3 regions of the Paenibacillus sp. Y280 genome follow, and region 1 is predicted to be linked to each of the others. Evidence: riboswitches for the same ligand, from Rfam matches in the RefSeq annotation. Region 1 holds a riboswitch; each other region holds the start of a gene.
What was found. Region 1 has a riboswitch for cyclic di-GMP ahead of AC1TPC_RS18180 (LPXTG cell wall anchor domain-containing protein). Riboswitches for the same ligand answer to the same signal wherever they lie in the genome.
Positions count from the first base shown of each region.

Region 2: it holds a riboswitch for cyclic di-GMP, as region 1 does, so the genes downstream of both, AC1TPC_RS16335 (pyridoxal phosphate-dependent decarboxylase family protein) here and AC1TPC_RS18180 (LPXTG cell wall anchor domain-containing protein) in region 1, are expected to answer to the same signal.
Region 3: it holds a riboswitch for cyclic di-GMP, as region 1 does, so the genes downstream of both, AC1TPC_RS08005 (anti-repressor SinI family protein) here and AC1TPC_RS18180 (LPXTG cell wall anchor domain-containing protein) in region 1, are expected to answer to the same signal.

Region 1 covers NZ_JBXCIW010000014.1:89,522-92,775, reverse strand. The annotation lists gene AC1TPC_RS18190 (ATP-dependent helicase ComFA) at 1-182, opposite strand, end outside; gene AC1TPC_RS18185 (hypothetical protein) at 333-794, opposite strand; cyclic di-GMP riboswitch class II at 1,041-1,122, shown strand; gene AC1TPC_RS18180 (LPXTG cell wall anchor domain-containing protein) at 1,155-2,462, shown strand; gene AC1TPC_RS18175 (response regulator) at 2,607-3,254, opposite strand, start outside.
Region 2 covers NZ_JBXCIW010000012.1:20,460-23,713, reverse strand. The annotation lists gene AC1TPC_RS16345 (Cof-type HAD-IIB family hydrolase) at 1-777, shown strand, start outside; gene AC1TPC_RS16340 (ATP-binding cassette domain-containing protein) at 940-1,200, shown strand; cyclic di-GMP riboswitch class I at 1,600-1,685, shown strand; gene AC1TPC_RS16335 (pyridoxal phosphate-dependent decarboxylase family protein) at 1,802-3,254, shown strand, end outside.
Region 3 covers NZ_JBXCIW010000005.1:40,004-43,257, reverse strand. The annotation lists gene AC1TPC_RS08015 (lasso peptide isopeptide bond-forming cyclase) at 1-724, opposite strand, end outside; gene AC1TPC_RS08010 (helix-turn-helix domain-containing protein) at 1,136-1,468, shown strand; gene AC1TPC_RS08005 (anti-repressor SinI family protein) at 1,483-1,644, opposite strand; cyclic di-GMP riboswitch class II at 1,661-1,742, opposite strand; gene galE (UDP-glucose 4-epimerase GalE) at 1,955-3,022, opposite strand; gene AC1TPC_RS07995 (right-handed parallel beta-helix repeat-containing protein) at 3,149-3,254, opposite strand, start outside.

The DNA of each region.
Region 1 (3,254 bases):
CAAGCATCGCCAAGCGGCAGCAGCTCTTTTAAAAGCCAGCCCGAATCCGCAATTTTTCCGTTAAGCCGCCCTGCCTTGCCAAACTCCCCATTCATCCAGAATTGCTTGTCCACCTCTGGATGAATCGTTGCCGACGCCTGCCAATGCCCGTTAACCTCCACAACATACACTTGAGCCTTCATCCGCTTTCGCTCCCTTCCCCGCATTTCAATATCCATCGCGCTATCGCGCGTTGCCATAACGCCCGGACAACAAAAAAAAGCACACCCAACAACGCAGCCGCGTCATTGAGTGTGCTTCACTCCGGATATTCAATTACGGAAAATTATATACTAAAATGGCATTTTCGACAAATCCGACGGGTTTTGCAAATCAACCAGCACCGCATGATCGGAATGCGACACGATTCCTTCTGCCTGAAGCAGCCACAGCAGCTGGGTTCCATCTACTCCACTCGTTTGTGAGCACTTACTATCCTCGATTTCTGTTTGAGGCGCATTTTCTTTAGGGTGTACCCTAACCTCGTTGCCACCTCTAGCCAAACGTTCTACAATCGCAATCATCTCGTCTGTGACACCACGATCGATAATTGTCAGGCGAACATCTTTGCCCATTCTCCGCGAGAAAGAAAACAATGAACGCACATACCATTCCATATTTTTTTGCCGAACGTCCGCAACGAGCACATAATGCTTGCTCGATTGCTGCCTTCCGCGCCAAATTCGAAACGCCAGATGCACCGACAATGCAGCAAAAGCATAACAGCCAATCACTAAAAGTAGAAGCTCAAACATAGCGGCCACCTCCTCTTTGTGACACTATATGCCAAGAAGAGCCCACTGGTTCCGACAGCCGGGGACAAGATGACAAAATGTGCGACATGTCCAAAGACAGCCGTTTTCAACCTGTAATTAATAGTCAATTTACGACAAAGAAACACCCTTGAGCAATTCACTGTATGTGTTATCATCGTATTACATCCTGCATATATACGATATTCAAGCATAGATTACAGGGAGAAGATGGGCACTGCAAAGCGTCAAAGCTAGGGAAGCGATGAAGTATAATCTGCATATGGACACTTGGATTATATGGAGCCAATAGTGTAACCGGCCCTCTTAGAACCACTACATACTCTAAGAGGAGAGTGAAAGATGCATTATGTGAAAAAGCAGTTTACTTTGAGCCTGGTCGTCTTATTATTTTTTTCGCTTACGCTTGGCTCCTTCGTCATGGCTGAGGGCCAAAGCAACGGTGACGCAGCTGCAGCCGTAACTGGTATTGAAAACAGCTGCCAGAGTTATTCAAACAGCAAAGCAGATGTCATAGCCAATCATTCCAGCATCACAGTCAATAGCAATGACACGGCAACAGCAACCTTTACGACCATAGTGGATTGTGTGAGAGTCAGTTTTTCCTCTTATGAAGGTGCAGCTGACTGGGTACCCGGTCCCAATGACACGACGATACCTTACCATAAGCAGAAGCATTTTAGCGGCCAATCCATTTCCGTTGATAAAGCGGGAACCTATTCCGCCACAATTGATATCCCGAAATGTCTGCCTTATCAATTGGATATATACAGCGGCAACGAGCTCTTCGATCTAGGCACAGGCGCTCATGGCGACAAAATTTTAGGCTGGAAGCTAAAGCTTAACAACACATGCACTGTGCCGTCTGCGACACCATCACCATCTCCTACACCTGAGATTACACCTACTCCAACACCGTCAGCATCCCCAACACCTGAGATTACACCTACTCCAACACCGTCAGCATCCCCAACACCTGAGATTACGCCTACTCCAACACCGTCAGCATCCCCAACACCTGAGATTACGCCTACTCCAACACCGTCAGCATCCCCAACACCTGAGATTACGCCTACTACACCGCCGTCAGCATCCCCAACACCTGAGACTACGCCTACTACACCACCGTCAACATCACCTACACCTGAGACTACGCCTACTACACCGCCGTCGGCATCCCCAACACCTGAGACTACGCCTACTACTCCGCCATCAGCATCACCGACACCTGAGACTACGCCTACTACACCGCCGTCAGCATCCCCAACACCTGAGACTACGCCTACTACACCGCCGTCAACATATCCGACGCCTGAGACTACGCCTTATACAACACCAGCATCGTCTCCAACACCTGTAAGTACGCCAACTTCAACTCCTGCAGCCTCGACGTCACCTGCTCCCACTCCATCACCAGAGATTACTACAATTGTTGAAATAGTCGATGAGGAGCCGCCAATAGGCGGTATTGAAGATAATCAAAATGGCGAGCCGCCTGCTGATACCGCTATCGATGTGGCCGAGGATCAAGTTCCGCTTGCCACGCTTCCAAAAACAGGCGATTCCAGTCCTGTTCAATATTACCTCATAGGCGCCTTTGCCCTTTCAGCCGGCTTCCTCTCGCTTCGTAAGAAACGGCAAGGAAGATAAACGGCAGAATTAAAGCAACCGATCATTTTATCTTTATCTCCGGAGCAGCCTTAAAAAGGCTACTTCGGAGTTTTTTATTTCACCTTTAGACGCGCATCAAAAAAATCCCGTATCATCCGATACGGGATTTTTGATGTTACCATATTAAAGCGTGACCCAACCATATTTGATCGATTGAATAACAGCCTGCGTACGATCATCAACTTCCATTTTTTGCAAAATACTGCTGACATGGTTTTTAACGGTTTTTTCGCTGATAAACAGAAATTCACCAATGAGCTTATTGCTCTTGCCCTCAGCCATAAGTCTCAGCACCTCTGCCTCACGCCGCGTAAGAGGGCTCTCATCGCCTGCAACGAACTTAACGCCCGGCTCTTGAGCAGCTGCTGCTCCTGAAACGATTCCCATCTCGTCCAAATAAGTCATGCGGCGTAGCTGGTTAATCAGCTTGCCTGTCACTTTAGGATGGATATAAGCATGGCCTTGAACGACAGAGCGAATAGCGTTAATTAGCGATTCCGCCTCCATGTCCTTCAACAGGTAGCCGGTAGCCCCTTTGCGAAGCGTTTCAAATACATAGCTCTCATCGTCGTGGATAGATAGAATGATAACCTTTACGTCAGGGAACAAGCTTTTTAAACGCTCTGTCGCAACGACACCATTCTCGATTGGCATATTAATATCCATCAGAACAATTTCTGGAATCGTATGATTGCAAAACTCCATTACTTGAATGCCGTCTCCGCATTCGCCAATGACTTCAAGATCGTCTTCCATATTCAGAATCCGCTT
Region 2 (3,254 bases), on a different contig from region 1:
GGCTATAAAATCGTTTTTTTTGATATCGATGGAACGTTGATCAATGAACAGAAGGAAATACCGGCGGATACGATCAAGGCGATCGCGGAGCTGAAGGAAAGCGGCGTTGAGCCGGTTATCGCTACGGGCAGAGCGCCATATTTCATTAAACCGCTCGCTGAACAGCTAGGAATTGAATCATTTGTATGCCTTAATGGCGGTTATGTTGTTTACAAGGGAACCCCGCTCTATAGACGCGAGATCGAGAAGAGCCGGCTGGAAGCACTCGTTAAGACAGCCGCTGAGCATAATCACGGACTCGTATTTGAAGGCGAGCATAACTATTTCGCGGACAAAGAGGATCACCCCTTTATTATTGAATCGGTCAAATCGCTAAAGGTTGATCTGCCAGGCTACAACCCGGAATTTTGGAAGACGGATGGCATCTATCAAGTGTTTCTCCACTGCGAAAGCCATGAGGAGCATTTGTATGACGGGCTGCATACGGAATTAAAGCTCATTCGCTGGCACCCGCAGGCGATTGATGTCCTGCCCGCAGGCGGATCAAAGGCGCAGGGTATCGAGGCGCTGCTGGATAAGTTAGGCCTTACTGCGGCAGATGCAGTTGCATTTGGCGATGGGTTAAACGATAAAGAGATGCTGGAGACGGTTGGATTCGGCGTCGCTATGGGCAACTCCCACCCCGAGCTGCTGCCATTTGCCGATTATGTGACGACGCATGTTGATGAGCAAGGAATTCGCAATGGTTTAATAGAAGCGGGATTATTGCAAAAGTAGATTCATTCCTGCCTGCCATTTACCGGTTCATATAAATACAAAAGCAGCCCTGTCTCTTCGTGAGACGGGGCTGTATGCGTTTCATGGACAGGAATGGAACTTTCTGGGAAGACTATTCGTAGATGATCTTTAGAGTGCGACATGAAAGGCGGTTATTTACTGATGGATAGTACGAGCAAGCAGGAGTATGTGCTTCGCGTCGCGATTGCGGAGGCAGGCTATGAGGAAGAAAAGCCGGCTATTCGCAGCATTAAGCTGGAGGTAGCGCCTGGAGAGCTTGTTGGCCTGATTGGTCCTAACGGAGCGGGCAAAAGCACGACGATCAAGACAATTCTAGGGATAATGGCATATGTAAGCGGAGAAATCGAGATTGGCGGCCAAAATAAACGGTATTCCTATGTGCCGGAACAACCGGTATTCTAAGAATATTTTACGCTGTGGGAGCATCTGCACTTGGCAGCATTGCTTTGCTTAATCTTATGGGGCTGTATTAGCCTGCTAGCGCTTCGCAAGAAAGCTGTTTAATGCACGTTATGCAACAGAAATGATTACAGAAAAAGCGGCCTTGATCAATCTATGATCAAGGTCGTTTTTTTGAAAGGAACCGAAACCGGTTAGGTTTATTGCTTGGCGGTTTTTTTGCTTAAACGACCACTCACGACGAGGTACATGAGAATACTAAAGATGAATCTGTCGAATTATGATGAAATACGATGAAGATTATTATATAAGTGTTGATCTTATAACTGGAAAATAGTAGAATGTTCCTAAATCAATCCAGTGATTGCCAATATTGTCTAGGGAAATTATGGGCATTTAAAATTGAATATCAGGCAAAACCACTGAAAAGTGGCGACGCAAAGCTATAGGGACTACTTCTGAAGAAGAAATGTCAGCCAGTTGCAAATCAAGCAAGCCGTATAGCTGTGACTATGAGCCTGTATCCTTTTTACTTATGCTATTTTTTCCTTTGAAGTATTCTACTGGGGATTATAGAAATAGCAAAGAGAAAGAGGGATAGTTAATGGAGAAAATCATTACATCTGATATTCGCAATCTTTTCCCTAGCGATGACGGTAACTTAAAACAACGTAATAATTTTTTAGAACTAATTAGTCAAATTGTAACGGGTGTAGATGAATTAAAAGATCCAGAATCGGTCTATCTTAAAGGTCAAAAAGATCGGGGGCCTGCTTTTTACAGTGAAATCGTGAAAGAAAGCCGCATTCCTAGTACGGGCCAACCGCTTCAAGACGTAAATAAAGAGCTGCTGAAACTTCTTTATGCTCACCCTTATCATACGAAGTATTTTCTTACGAACATTTTACCAATGGCGAGTATTCCTGGCGTACTTGGCATGTTGGCTGCTTTTATGGTAAACGGGAACAATCTTTGGGATGTATATGGTCCTGCGGGCGCTGAAGCTGAGGTCAAGGTTGTCACAATGATGTCTAAGCTTGTTGGATATAACGCTGCAGTAAGCGGAGGATATACGACTTGGGGAGGCCAAGGCGCTATATTTACTGCATTGCGGTTAGCCATCAACAAATACTCGTCTGCTGCTTCCAAGAGCGGAGCGCCTAGCCATTTATACTCCTTTTGCTCCGAAGCGGCACACTACAGCCTATATAAATCGATGGAAGCAACGGGTCTAGGCAGCGATAATCTTATTAAAGTGAAAACGAACGAAGACAGTTCGATGAATGTGTCGGATTTGAAGGAAAAAATGGAGAAAGTCATTCAATCCGGAGGAATTCCTATCTTTATTGTTGCGACTACGGGAACGACCGATGCAATGGGGATAGATGACCTTGAAGAAATTACGGGTATGACTGTTCAGCTTGCAAGAGAATTTGGCATTCCACGTCCGCATATTCATGCTGACTCGGCTCTTGGCGGTTTTTTTGCCTTTTTTAACGAATATGATTTTACACTTAATCCGCTATCTTTTCATGAAGAGGTTTTGACCAGCTTAAAGGGAATTCAGAGCCGAATGAGGCATCTGCATTTGGCGGATTCGCTCTGCTTCGACTTTCAAAAGCTTGGGCAGACGCCATATTCGACAAGTTTGTTTTTAGTTAAAAATGCTGCGGATTTGAAGCTCGTAGATTTGGACCCGGACGAGACTCCATACGTTGGACATCGCGGTTATGGGCAGTACCACACCAGCTATACGCTGGAATGCTCAAGAATGGGCAGCTCAATCAGCATATACAGCGCGCTCCTAGCATTTGGAGTTGAGGGTTATCAACGGCTTCTTGCTCAGTTTGTCGAGGTCAACCTAGCGTTCCGACGTACACTCACTCGCGAAATCCCGGAAGCCATCATCGTTAATCCGGATAATGCTGGCATTATTACACTTTTTCGAATTTATAGCAACGGGCATAACGGCTATGAGAGCGAGCTTAGCGGGCAGCAATCCTACGACCAAGTGGATCAAACGAACCAATTAAATGAAATTCTTTTTGAAATTCTCG
Region 3 (3,254 bases), on a different contig from region 1:
CATATTGATCATCCGTTTTGAATCGAACGCGCTCACAAGGTCTAAACTGATAATATCTTGCTAGGACTATCCGCTCATCCTTGATCGTAATACTATGAGAAGGCGGAAGCTGCTCGATATTGCGGTAGATTGTTGTGGAAGCATCTGCCGCGTCTACCATGCCCACGATAGCTAGAAACTCGGCTAGCCAATCTTCATTCAGCAAGTGCTCCGTTCCAGACAGCGCAAGCAGCGGCTCAATCGTTGTGCAAAAGGCGAACCGTTCCGCATTCCTGTGATAATACAAGGTGCGGCCGCCCGAGAAATCTCTAGCGCCAAACAGCTTGTGATTGCGGCGATCCCAAATCATAAATGCAAAGTCGCCAGCCAAGTATGCAGGCGCATGTTCGCCCCATTTGTCGTAAGCAAGCAAAATCAGCTCGCTATCCGACATCCGGCTCCGTCGATGCTGTTCTACCTGCAGCAGGCCAAACAGCTCTCCCCGATTGTCAATGATCGCATCCGCGGTTATGACCAGCCCTCTTTCGGAATCAACATATGGATTGCGCTCGCCCACCGACTCAGGAGTAATCCACTGGTTATGGCAGCCTAGAAATATATGATCCTCATGCCAGGCCTGAGCCGAATCGCAAGGATACTGAGATAAAGCTTCCATTAAGGAGCCGCCTTGCCTCCATGCATGACTTCCTTGATCAGTTAGAAATATGGCTGCGATGGCGCTCATCGATTCCTCCGGCTAGATATCAAAATTGTTCGATATAAAGAACGATTTTCGAAAATCATTTGTTGAATTTAAAGTTCTTAATAAAGAACATAACTGCATATTACACCTGATATTTACCTTTGTCAACCAATATTTCAACGATATATTGCAAATAATCGCAAGGTTTTGTTCTCTATTGAAAACAACTTGTCGATTTATCGCTTCGCCATCATTTTACGTCCAACACTACTTGTTATAGAACTAAATCAAGCTGTTATTCAACCAAAAATATCCACTTATTCATGATAATAAGTGGATAATATAATAGGAAATAAAAAATAAATCATGTTAAAGGTTACTAGCTATCGCTACTAACATTTTTTCGTTATAATAGTAATTGTCTACAACGATGTGATAACGGAGGAGTTTCTTATGATCGGAGAACGTATTCAGATGCTGCGCAAGAGAAAAGGCCTTTCCCTAACAGAGTTATCTCAACGGGCGGGCGTCGCAAAATCTTACTTAAGCTCCATTGAACGAGGGCTCCAGCAAAATCCTTCGATTCAATTTCTTGAAAAGGTAGGCGCGGTTTTAAACGTAACCGTTGAAGAATTTCTCAATAACAACGAAAAAACGGATCGCACCCCCGATCACCTTGACAATGAATGGGCTGACTTAGTTAGAGAGGCAATGGCCTCTGGCGTAAGCAAGGATCAGTTTAAAGAGTTTCTAGAATTTAATAAATGGAAAATTAAGCGCGAATAGCGCTTTTTCCGCTTTTATACAGCTGTTTCCTGAATATCATCCTTCTTGCTTTCCTCTAGGGCTAGCAGCACCTTCCTCACATCTTCCTTACTGAACCCCAAAGAACGTGCACTCATGATTAATGCTACCCACTCCATATCCAAGTCCTGATTGTCATCGGAATTTATAAGTACCATTTCCCCATGTCCCCCATTCATTTTGGGACGGTTGCACCACTGACTCCATGCGTTTAAGGTGCCCAGATACTAAACGCATTTCAACGTCTCCCTATGCTTGTCATTCACTTATAGCTGTATTATAAATCACCAATTATGCGCATGCTGTCGCTTCATGTCTTACTAAAATGATAGATAAATACATTTTTTGTCGAATGTTTTCAAGCAATGTAAAATGACATAGAATTTATGTACTATACTCCGCTAGGTTTGATCAGCTAGGTTTGATCAGCTAGGTTTGATCAGCTAGCTTTGAAAATGGCAATTTTCCCTATTGCGCCGCTTCTATGTACGAAGCCGCTGCCAGCTCAGACATCAAATAAGGCTCTACTTCAAAACCGTTCGGATTCGCATATTGCCACCGCCAAGAATCTCTGCACATCTCTTCAATGCCGCGAATAGCAGCCCAATCCAGTTCCTCGTTTGCCTTATGCGTATCCGCATAGCAAATCGCAATATCGCCTGGTCTGCGGTCTACAATTGTATACGGAATGCTGCGCCCGGATACCTTCTCGAATGCAGCAATCATCTCCAGCACGCTATAGCCGCGGCCGGTGCCAAGATTGAAAATATCTACGCCTGATTTAGTCATCATTTTTTTCAGTGCCTGCACATGTCCCAGCGCCAAATCGACGACATGGATATAATCCCTTACGCCAGTGCCGTCTACAGTAGGATAATCACTTCCAAAAACGTTCACTTGCGCAAGCTTCCCAACTGCTACCTGCGTGATGTAAGGCATCAGATTGTTTGGAGTGCCATTCGGATTCTCACCAATCCTTCCGCTAATGTGGGCGCCCACCGGATTAAAGTACCGCAGGATCGAAATGCCCCATTCCTCATTCGACACTGCTAAATCTTGTAAAATTTGCTCCAGCATAAGCTTTGTTCTGCCGTAAGGATTCGTCGCACCTAGCGGCGAGGCTTCTGCAATAGGAACCTGCTCCGGCAAGCCGTACACCGTTGCAGAGGAGCTAAATACTAGTTTATGCACCCCGAATTTTTTCATGACTTCACATAGGATTAAGGTGCTTGTAATATTTGTATGGTAATAGGACAATGGCAATTGAACCGATTCGCCAACAGCCTTAAGACCTGCAAAGTGAATGACCGCTTCTATCGAATGCCTGGCGAATACACCCTCCAGCCCGCCGCGATCCATGAGGTCCATTTTGTAAAACGTGAACGTTTTGTTCGTTATTTCTGCGACTCTGTTTAATGAGATGTGGCTGCTGTTGGACAGATTATCGACGATAACGACCTCATATCCCGCTTCAAGAAGCTCTATGCATGTATGACTTCCGATATAACCTGCACCGCCAGTAATTAAAATTGCCATTTCATTATCTCCTCCAAATATTCATTATAAGGAACGTACAATTCTTTATTAAGAACATGCTATCAAATAAATTCCCTGCAAGACGAACAAACTGCAGGGAAGTATTTTCTTCTTCAGCTTCTAGAATTAGGCGCTCCCTAAATCCGTATTATCCTCTAACCGGATATATGGTGCCGTTCCGGTTACGGTTACTCCTCTAAATACAGACTTCGCGACGATTGCCGATTGATTA